DNA from 3 places in the Moorella sp. E308F genome. Region 2 is predicted to be linked to each of the others. Evidence: riboswitches for the same ligand, from Rfam matches in the RefSeq annotation. Region 2 holds a riboswitch; each other region holds the start of a gene.
The links. Region 2 has a riboswitch for cyclic di-GMP ahead of E308F_RS04555 (sugar phosphate nucleotidyltransferase). Riboswitches for the same ligand answer to the same signal wherever they lie in the genome.
Positions count from the first base shown of each region.

Region 1 (3,255 bases), 120 kb from region 2:
CAACGGCGTCCTGGTAGCCGGTGACGCCGCCATGCTGGTCAACGGGATTCACCGGGAAGGCTCGAATCTCGCCATGACCTCCGGCCTGCTGGCAGCGAAAACCATCCTGGCCGCCCGGGAAAAGGGCGACTACAGCGCGGCCAACCTGGCGCCCTACCGGGAGATGCTGGCGGAGAGCTTTGTCTTGCAAGACTTGCAGAAATACCAACGGGCCCCCTTTTTCTTTGACCAAAATCCCCACTTCTTTACCCTGTATCCGCAGCTCCTTTCCCGGGCCGCCAGGGAGTTTTTAACTGTCGATAATGTACCCAAGGGGGAAAAGCAGAAGCGCATTTGGAGAGAAATTACGGCCCAACGCAGCCGTATACAACTGGCCGGGGACCTTTACCACCTCTGGAGGGTGATGGGATGATGCGCCTGGAAGATAAACTCTTCCTCAACCGTTACCAAACGGATAAGCACCCTCACTTAAGGATCAAGGACCGGGAGGTCTGCCGCCACTGTGACGGCAGGCCCTGCACCTTTATTTGCCCGGCCCGGGTATATGTCTGGAATGAAGGGGAGAAACGGATCGAGACGGCCTACGAGGGTTGCGTGGAGTGTGGCACCTGTCGCTACGGCTGCGCCCACGATAACATTGACTGGCGTTATCCCCGCGGCGGCTTCGGCATCCTTTATAAATATGGTTAAACCAATACCTGGACTTGATTTTTTTGTATGGGCACACTTACCAGGAAAACTAATATTATGTAGTATAAGTATACTCCTGGAGGTGGCCCTATGACCATCGAGCAAATAATCAAGCTTCTCAACCTGGACCTGTCCTGGGAATACGCCGCCATGATCCAGTATATCCAGCATGCCAGCATGCTTACCGGTCCCCAGTATGTTGCTATTATCGATGAAGAGCTCCAGCATGCCCAGGAAGAACACGAGCATGCCGTAAAGTTAAGCGACAAGATCCAGTACCTGGGCGGCATTCCTACCGTCCAGGTGCAGGAAATCAAGACCTCCCTCAATAACGTAGAAATGCTGCGCCAGGACCTGGAAGCCGAGTATGACGCCCTGAATCGTTACCTGCAGCGCATTGAACAACTGGAAGCCTTGAAATTGTACGATGTCGCCCAGGTCATCAGGGAGATTGCCGTAGTTGAGCAGGAACATATTATTGACCTGGAGAAGGCCCTGGGTATCCAGAAGGTAAGATAACACCGTTTTGCCCCCTAAGCCATGGATGAAGCAACCAGTGCCATGGCAATTTTTTTGTTACGGCTCTGGCAACCATGGGCGGGGTAAATTAACGATTGCTTTTTTCCGAGAGAAGGAATTTGTTGAGCGGGGTCGAATATAAAAATATTAAAGCAAATTATTGGAGGATAATTCCAGCGATGGCAAAGAGCATAACAGAAATTAACATAAAAAATAAAAATAACCAATGGGGGGGGGGGGGGATTATATGCCTTGTATGTAAAATATTGGAAAAAAGTTTCCCCTCTATTAGCCCCCTTAAAATTACTGCAAATAACATTCCTCCCAACCCATCCAGTGTTACCTTCCATAACACCTCCAGGAACCAGAATTTCCTTGTGATTTTTCGGAAAAATGTCCAGGGGTCACTGGACAGCCGTCACCATACCTTCTCCTCTGCTCCCAGGGTTTCCTAAGAGATATCTTTCTTATGTAAATAGCTTAAAGTGTTCAAGGGCAAACCACTCGAAAGGGTGGGACGCAAAGCCATGGGTCTGTAGCCACTTGTTGGTATGACTGCCAGGCTGCCACTTTAAAGTAAAGGGCAGCCATGCGAATTACTCGTGGCTGCCTTGCTATTTCTAGATGGAACGAAGGCGGGGGCGGGTTCAGTGCAAAGGGATACAGTTACCCAAATTTTACTTGAGATAAGGAAAAAACTTCTCTTTATGGGAGAAAGAGAATCTTTAAACCTGGTTTAAAGCCAGAGCAGTAGAGGGGGGGTCAGCTATGCAAGAGTGTAGCCAGTGTGCCCGCAAGACCCCAGATCGTTCTTGTGTCGATTGCGATTATTTCATGAGCCCCGGCCCTTTACGCCGTAAGCCACCGGTACCCATAGGCATTAGCCTGGTTGCCCCCGATGGGAAACGTTATGCTGGCCGTATTCTCGTATTGAATACCATGGAACTGGGCCTGGAAACACAAGCTCCCATTCCCGGTCAATACCGGATTTATTTAAAGCAGCATCTTAGCCTGGATGTAGCAGGGGTACCGACCAAGGGCAAGGGTGACATCCACCTCTTTGATATCATAGCCGTTTACCGGGGCGAGGAAACAGCCAGCCGTCTGGGTAATGAAGAATACCGTTTACTGACGGGTAGTACGGGGGACTTCATTGAGCAAGTATCCCAATTAGTTCCCGCCCATTTACAGGACCTGGTTAAAGAACGACTGCGTGCCGAGTTAGAAAGCTCGGAGATTTTTAATGCCATGCGGTTGGGCAAGGTAATGCGTTACGAAAAGGGGCGTTTTCGCCATCTGACAGGACAGGCTGACCTGGAACTGCCCCTGCCGGCAATAGAAAATTTAATGCGCCAGGCAATACACCGGGGAACCCACTGCCGGGAAGTGATAGTAAGTGATGACGGTAAAAGGATTTTTGACCTGCACGGTATACCCCTTGACTCCCGGTCAGGGGGCCTGCTGGCCTTTGATCTTACCGAAATTATTGAAAAGGAAAGGCAGATGCGCTGCCAGGAGATGCAGGCCTACCGGGAAGCCGTGGCTGCCGTCACCAATGGGCGCCTGCAGCTTTTGACTTCAGAAGAAATGGTAGCTGTATTATCCGAGGGGAATGAACTGGCAAGGGGAGTAGTTAACAAGGCTGCTGACATAGCTTTGGCTCGCAGCAAGTTATGCAGCTTGCTACCTGCGGCTTTTAGCGCCCGCGCGTACGGCATGGCCTTATCTTTAACGGAGGCTTTGACCAATACATTAAAACACGCTACGGGTGGTGAATGGGTGGTACGGCAGACGGATGCGGCCATCCGGGTAATTATTCAAGACCAGGGCCAGGGAATTAAGATAAAAGATTTACCCAAAGCGGCTTTAATGCGACATTACTCCACAAAAAATTCTCTTGGTTGTGGGTTTACTTTAATGCTTTATTATGCTGATAAAGTTTATCTAACTACCGGTTCCAGGGGAACCACCCTGGTCCTTGATTTCCATCAATCAGCAGATGAAGATATCTGTTCTCCAGCTTCTTAAGTAAAGAAAGAGGAGGAG
Region 1 covers NZ_BJKN01000001.1:782,843-786,097, forward strand. Annotated here, with positions in the region: gene E308F_RS03920 (FAD-dependent oxidoreductase) at 1-412, shown strand, start outside; gene E308F_RS03925 (ferredoxin family protein) at 412-690, shown strand; gene E308F_RS03930 (ferritin-like domain-containing protein) at 781-1,209, shown strand; cyclic di-GMP riboswitch class I at 1,694-1,780, shown strand; gene E308F_RS03940 (ATP-binding protein) at 1,978-3,237, shown strand.
Region 1: linked by a shared signal. The riboswitch ahead of E308F_RS03940 (ATP-binding protein) and the one ahead of E308F_RS04555 (sugar phosphate nucleotidyltransferase) in region 2 are both predicted to bind cyclic di-GMP.

Region 2 (3,255 bases):
AGTTTTTCGACTTCATCATCCGGGAAGTCCCGGTCGGCCACGCCGCGGATATCGTAGGCTTTAAAAACAGAAGGATTCATCGATGCTTCACCTTTTAATAATTCTCCGCTCTTAAGTCCGTGCGGCCGTAGGCGTCTTCCAGGCGGATGACGTCGTCCAGATGCGGCGATGACACCTCCAGGACTACCATCCCGGTTTTGGCCCGGATGCGGTGGACAGTGCCCGGCGGGATGTCAAAGATCATATTCGGCCTTACCTGGATCTTCCTACCACCCAGCTCCAGCTCGCCTTCACCCTTTAAAAACCACATGGTTTCCCGCTTTTCCCGGTGGTACTGGCGGCTTAAGGAGTGCCCCGGCTGCACCTGCAGGATCTTGCCGGCATAGGATGGGGTCTGGGTCCACAGGATTTCCCTGCCCCAGGGCTTCTCCACGACAGGGCATTTCCAGTCCAGGCCGGCCAGGAGGCCGCTCACCCGGTCCCCCTCCTCGAGGAGGCTGTGCAAGAACCTGCCCAGGCCCTGCTTTTGCAGCTCCTGGATCACTTTCTTGAGCTCCGGCACCCTGTCTTTATGGGCGACTAAAAGGACGTCGGGCATATCGACGATGAGCAGATCTTTCAGGCCGAAGGCCACCATCAGCTTTTCCCCGTTGTCGTTCCTGGCGATGACGTTCTCGGTATCCAGCAGCACCGCCTGGCCCTGGATCAGGTTGCCGCGGCTGTCCGGCTCCATCACCCGTTCCAGGGCGGTCCAGGTCCCCAGGTCGTCCCAGCCGAAACTGCCGGGCACGACCCAGACGTTGTCCGCCTTTTCGATGACCCCATAGTCGATGGATATTTTGGGGAGGCTCGGGAAATGGTCGCGGAGCATGCATGCAAAGTCCTCTGTGCCGACGGCGGCCTCGATGGGGGCCATCCTGGCCGCCAGCTCCGGCAGGTGGCGCCTGATGGCTTCTCGGATGGCTTTGACCTGCCAGATGAACATGCCGCTGTTCCACAAATACTCGCCGGAGGCCAGGTAGGCCGCCGCCTGGCGGGCGTCGGGCTTTTCGACAAAACGGTCGACGGGGTAGGCCCGGCCCGCCTCGATCTTCTTCACGCCCACATGGATGTAACCGTAGCCTGTTTCCGGCCGGGTTGGCTGGATGCCGACGGTCACCAGGCCGCCGGTGCTTGCCGCTACCTTCAGGCCTTCCTGGATCGTCGCGCAGAAAGCGTCATTATCCAGCACCATATGGTCGGCCGGCAATACAACCATCATTGTTTCCGTATTTTTTGCCGCCAGATAGGCGGCCGCTAGAGCTATGCACGGGGCCGTATCGCGTCCCACGGGCTCGACCAGCAGGTTTGCCGGCAAAAGTTCCAGCACCTGCTCGCGTACCAGCTCTGTATACTCTTTTCCCGTCACTATGTAGATATTTTCTATAGAGGTGAGCAGCAGGGCCCTCCGGACCGTCTGCTGGAGGAGGCTGCCCTTGCCGGCAATCTCCAGGAACTGCTTGGGCTTCTCTTTCCTGCTGTAGGGCCAGAACCGCTCGCCCGACCCCCCGGCCATGATGACTACTGCCGCCGGCAAAAAACCACCCCCATAAAAATACAAAAACCGCCATTTGCAAAACAGCGGCCGGTTGCGCCACTGGCTCGCCCTGGTCCAGGCGCCCACATACGGGCCAGGGTTCACAGCCTCCGCTTATGTTTCTTACCATTTTGAGTGCCTATTATTTTTCTCCAGGTTTTTCTATGTTGTTGCTTGATACTCTCCCGCTTCCAGGGCCGGCAGGGAGCGGCGGTTTCCCTCCCTGTTCACGATGCGGCCGATAAATCCGCCCAGGTCTAGGGCCAGTTGAAAGAACTTACGCGGCAGGAGCCCCGTTCCCAGGATTTTTTTCACCAGGAACGAGGGGTAGTCGATGTCGGCGTACCGGGCGATAAACTGCCGCCAGAAGCTGTTGTCGAAAAAGCGGGTGAGATAATCGGCTTTCGTATCGTTCAAAGAAAGGAATAATTCCCGCAGCACCAGGTCGCTGCGCAGGGCCGCGCCGAACTCTTTTTCCCAGGCTTCCTGGTAGCCCGCAAGAACAGCGGCGCTAAAGTCTTTTTGCTCCAGGGCCTGGATGGCCGTGCGGGCGCAGTGCCGGGCCGCGTGCAGCCCCAGGTAGAGGCCGCCGCCGGAGATGGGCTTTACCTGGGCGGCGGCATCGCCTAAAAGCATCACCCGCTCGCCGTAAAAGCGGGGCGGCGGCCCGATGGGCACGCAGCCACTTGTATACCGTAGGATCTTCGCTTTACTGAAGTATTCCGGATAGCGTTTCAACAGCATGTCCAGGCAGCGCCGGGGACTGGGGCCTTTAAGGCCTACCCCGACGCCGATTCGCGCCCGGCCCTTGCCCGCCGGGAAGAGCCAGCCGAACCAGCCGGGGGCGAGGTCCTGCCCCAGGAAGAGCTCGATGACGTCCTCCCGGGCCCGGCTCCCCGGTCCCAGCTCTATTTCCGCCGCCGCCAGGGGGATAATCTCCCGCGGCCTGAGGCCCAAACGGCGGGCGAAAGATGAGCGGGCCCCATCGGCGGCGATGACCAGCCGAGCCTTGACGGCAGTTCCCGAGGCGTGCAGGATTATACCGTCACCTGCATACTGCAATCTTCCCACCCTGGCCCCGGTGATCAGCTCCGCTCCCGCCGCCCGGGCGGTGTCTGCCAGCTGCCGGTCCAGGGCCACGCGGTCGACGGCCACGGCGTAGGTTTTATTGGTTTGGAATCCCAGGGTGTAACCCGCGGGGCTGTGGAGGTTGAAGCCGTGGAGGGCGTGGCGCAGCTCCCCCTGGTAACCGGCAAGCTCCAGGGTGCGGGGGCTGATGAGGCCGGAGCACTGCAGGGGTTCGCCAATCTGGTTGTGTTCTTCCAGGATGATTACCCGGAAACCGACCGCCGCAATCAGGCGCGCCGCGCTGCAGCCGGCCGGTCCGGCGCCGACTACTGCCACGTCGCAGTGCTGCAAATTGATATCACCACTTTATATAAGACGATAACATGACTATGGTCCTAGATAAGTACCAGATTGTATAAGACTTTAGTCCCACTGGTTTCTCTTATATTCGCCGTCAAGAAACAATTTCCTTCTTTTCCAGAGAAAAATTTGCCTGGGAATTAATTAATTCCCAGGCGCGGCTGAAGATGGCCCTTCGCCGCTGCTGCTTTAAGTCCCGGTACCGGCGCCGCAGGTCCTGGACCATGGTCAGGGGCAGGTGGCGTTCTTTC
Region 2 covers NZ_BJKN01000001.1:901,465-904,719, reverse strand. Annotated here, with positions in the region: gene E308F_RS04560 (phosphomannomutase/phosphoglucomutase) at 1-80, opposite strand, end outside; gene E308F_RS04555 (sugar phosphate nucleotidyltransferase) at 95-1,576, opposite strand; cyclic di-GMP riboswitch class II at 1,614-1,697, opposite strand; gene E308F_RS04550 (NAD(P)/FAD-dependent oxidoreductase) at 1,739-2,995, opposite strand; gene E308F_RS04545 (hypothetical protein) at 3,099-3,255, opposite strand, start outside.

Region 3 (3,255 bases), on a different contig from region 2:
GCTCAGCCAGCTTGCGGACCTCATCCGCCACCACTGCAAAACCGCGGCCGGCCTCGCCTGCGCGCGCCGCCTCAATGGCCGCGTTCAAGGCCAAAAGGTTCGTCTGGTCTGCTATCCCGTTGATCACTTCCAGGATCTCGCCTACTTGATTCACAGAGCTGCTTAAATCAGTTAATTTCTCCACGACCACCTTGAAGGCCTCGCGCACATCCTTGATGGAAGCAATCAGGATGTCCAGCTCTTTCTTGCCTACACCTGCCAGCCTGGAGGTCTCTTCGGTGTTAGCCTTAACGTAACCAAGTTCGGTGTACACCTTCTCCAGGTTGGAGGTTATATTTTCAACGAGGCCCAGTATTTCCTGCAGGTGACCCGCTTGTTCCGAGGCTCCCGAGGCCACCTGTTGGATGGCCTTGGCAACTTCGCCGGAAGAAGAGGCGATCTCTTCTGAAGCAGCGCTTAAGGCCTCCGAGTTGCCGGCCAGCGTTTTAGCGTCTTCTTTGAGTCCTGAAAGCAACGGTTTGAGGTCGGCCTGCAGGCGGTGCACCGCCCGGACGAGCCGGCCTATCTCATCCTTCATGCGGAGGAATTTTTCAGAAACGGGTCGGGTGAAGTCGCCACCGGCTATAAGCCCCAGGTCGTCGACAGCCAGGGCCAGAGGAGTGGTAATAGTTCTTGCCATTACAAGAGTCAGTACCAAGGCAACCAGGATTATGATCAGGGAGACAAACAGCACGGACCATTTAAGGCCGGCGATCTTCTCCAGCACCTCGACTTCGGGGGCGGCAACTCCCAAAGACCAGCCGGTGCTCTCAACAGGTGCGTAGGCTATAATTTCCTTTTGGCCCTGGAAGATGTAATTGCCGACTCCCCTTTCTCCTTGAATCATCCTGGACATTACTGCCGCCAGGGAATCCAGGGAAGGGTCAGACTTAACCGCCTCCACGACATTCTCCTCATTTGTGACCCTCTCCGCGTCCTTGTGAGCTATGGTCTTACCGGTACTGTCTACTGCAAACGCATACCCAGTACGTCCATATGTAATGTCCGCCACCAGCTCGCTGAACTTTGTCGCGTCCACTATACCAATCAGCACGCCGATTATTTCATCGGTGGCATAGTTGCGTATAGGTGTGGTATAAGCAAATATAACCGACTTGTCGATCTTGCTGACAATAGTGCTGGAGACGAAAGTCTTACCCTCCAGGGCAGCCCGGAAGTGTTCCCGGTCTGCGATGTTAGCTTTACTGCCGTCGGAATATACTGCGTTCCCTTCCTTATCAGCAATGCCAAACCGCCTGAAGCCCAGACTTCCCGCTTTTTTTTGCTCTTCCCGGAGAACATCCAACTTTTCTTCTAGCGTGGCTTCGCGGTCGCCCCATCGCCCACGGATGACGGTGTTATTGGCCAGGGTTTCCATAACGTACATCCGCGCCTGGATGCGGCTTTCCAAAGTTTCGGCGGCCTGCTGGGCCATCTTCAACATGGCCTCTTTAGCTTCGCTCTCCAGAGCGTTCCTGGCACGGTCGTAGCTTACAAATACCAGCACCAGGCATCCAACTAGAACGATCAGCCCGAAGAGCGCGGTCATCTTGCCTCGCAGACTTCCTGTAAGTTTTCCCATCATACTGCTGCCGGTCGCTCCCGCTCCTGGCGAACTTCGGTCTGCGGGGCGACCTATACCTCCTTCATTACATTTGTCTTGCTAGAACGACAATAGCTTTGCCTCAGCCTCACCCATTAAGGAACTAACCTAACGTTTTACCCCATTTTGCGTTTAAATTTAAACGGCCGCTTTCACGGCGGCCGTAGAGAACCTGTATTTAATTTCAACTTACTTACTCCCCCGGCAGCCTGGCTACCATATCCTTAAAACGGACTTAGGTCCGCGGCTTTGCGCCCCCGCCTTTCGACGAGTTTGCCTTTAGCGGTACTGGCTGTATTATGCAATGTGACGTGACACAATCACTACTTTACTACATTTGGTCGACATTTGTCAACAGAAACCCCGAGGTGTGTCATCGGATTGTGATGTTGTCACGAGCTTGCTTGCCACAAGGGGCGACACCATCGCCGTTGCTGCCCTTCCTCCGGTTTAAGGACCAGAGAAGCCACCGGAGATATAATTTTAAATAAAAGACTAGAAGCCAGGATTGCGGACCCCAGTCCCTCGAGGAGTAAAAAGAAAAAAGCCGGTGAAGATTTATCACCGGCAGAGGAAAGATATTTCAGCCTAGCCGGCCCGTATTTCCTGGCGCATAAAGAAGTAATAGGCCAGGGCAAAAATCAGCATGGTGGCTGCGATAAGCCCTACCAGGTGCGGCCAGATGAGAAGCAGGCTCTGGTCCAGTGGCAGGCTTCCGGGTATAGCCCCTTCTAACTGTTCCACCAGTACAGGTCCTAGGGTCCTTACCCCTGGGTTCAAGAGAGTTACTGTAGCTTCATCGTAAAGAGTCGTCGTCGAAAGGCGGCTAAGATTTTGTTTCAAAGTCGCATTGTGCAGGACCCGGGCCGGCGCGGCATCTTCACTTACCGGAAGGAGACCGTCGGCAATGAGCCCCGCCAGCATCCCGGCAAAGAGGGCGAAAAACAGCCATACGGCTATCCCGGCCAGGGCCGAGGTGGCCGTCTGGCGGAACAACAAAGAAAATAGGAGGGAGACACTCAACCAGAAGGCTACATAAATAATGGTGACCAGGAGGTAAATAAACAACCGCCCGATTTCCTCGCCCGTGGGAGGAACGCCAATTAGCAGCAGCCCCAACCCAGCCACTAAGAGCCCCAGGGCCATGATGACCAAGGCCAGAACTACCAGACCGGCCAGGAACTTGCCGTTGATGACATCGTCCCGATAGATAGGCTGGGCGAGCAACCGGCTCAAGGTACGTTTATTATGCTCACCGTTAATGGCATCAAAACCAAGGGCCAGGCCCAGCAGGGGCCCCAAAAAAGAAATAAAAGTGATGAAGGGTGGTAAGGACCCGCCGCTGGTGGTAAAAAGGCGCAGGAAGACAAATTGAGGATCACCATCCCCTGCTGTCTGGCGGATGCTCTGGGCTGCTACGTAAAAGGCACCAATGCCGGCCACGGCCACCAGGAAAACCAGGATCGTAAAGCGGGTGCTGCTCAGGTTGTCCGCCAGTTCCTTCTGAAAAACAGTTTTCAGGCCACCGCTGAACCACTCCTGTTGCCGGAACCAGTCCAGCCAATCTTTTAGTTTAGCCTGCCATCGTGCCATGGTAACCCTCCCCCTGGAAG
Region 3 covers NZ_BJKN01000002.1:853,650-856,904, forward strand. Annotated here, with positions in the region: gene E308F_RS10785 (methyl-accepting chemotaxis protein) at 1-1,588, opposite strand, end outside; cyclic di-GMP riboswitch class I at 1,843-1,930, opposite strand; gene E308F_RS10790 (ABC transporter permease) at 2,231-3,235, opposite strand; gene E308F_RS10795 (ABC transporter ATP-binding protein) at 3,216-3,255, opposite strand, start outside.
Region 3: linked by a shared signal. The riboswitch ahead of E308F_RS10785 (methyl-accepting chemotaxis protein) and the one ahead of E308F_RS04555 (sugar phosphate nucleotidyltransferase) in region 2 are both predicted to bind cyclic di-GMP.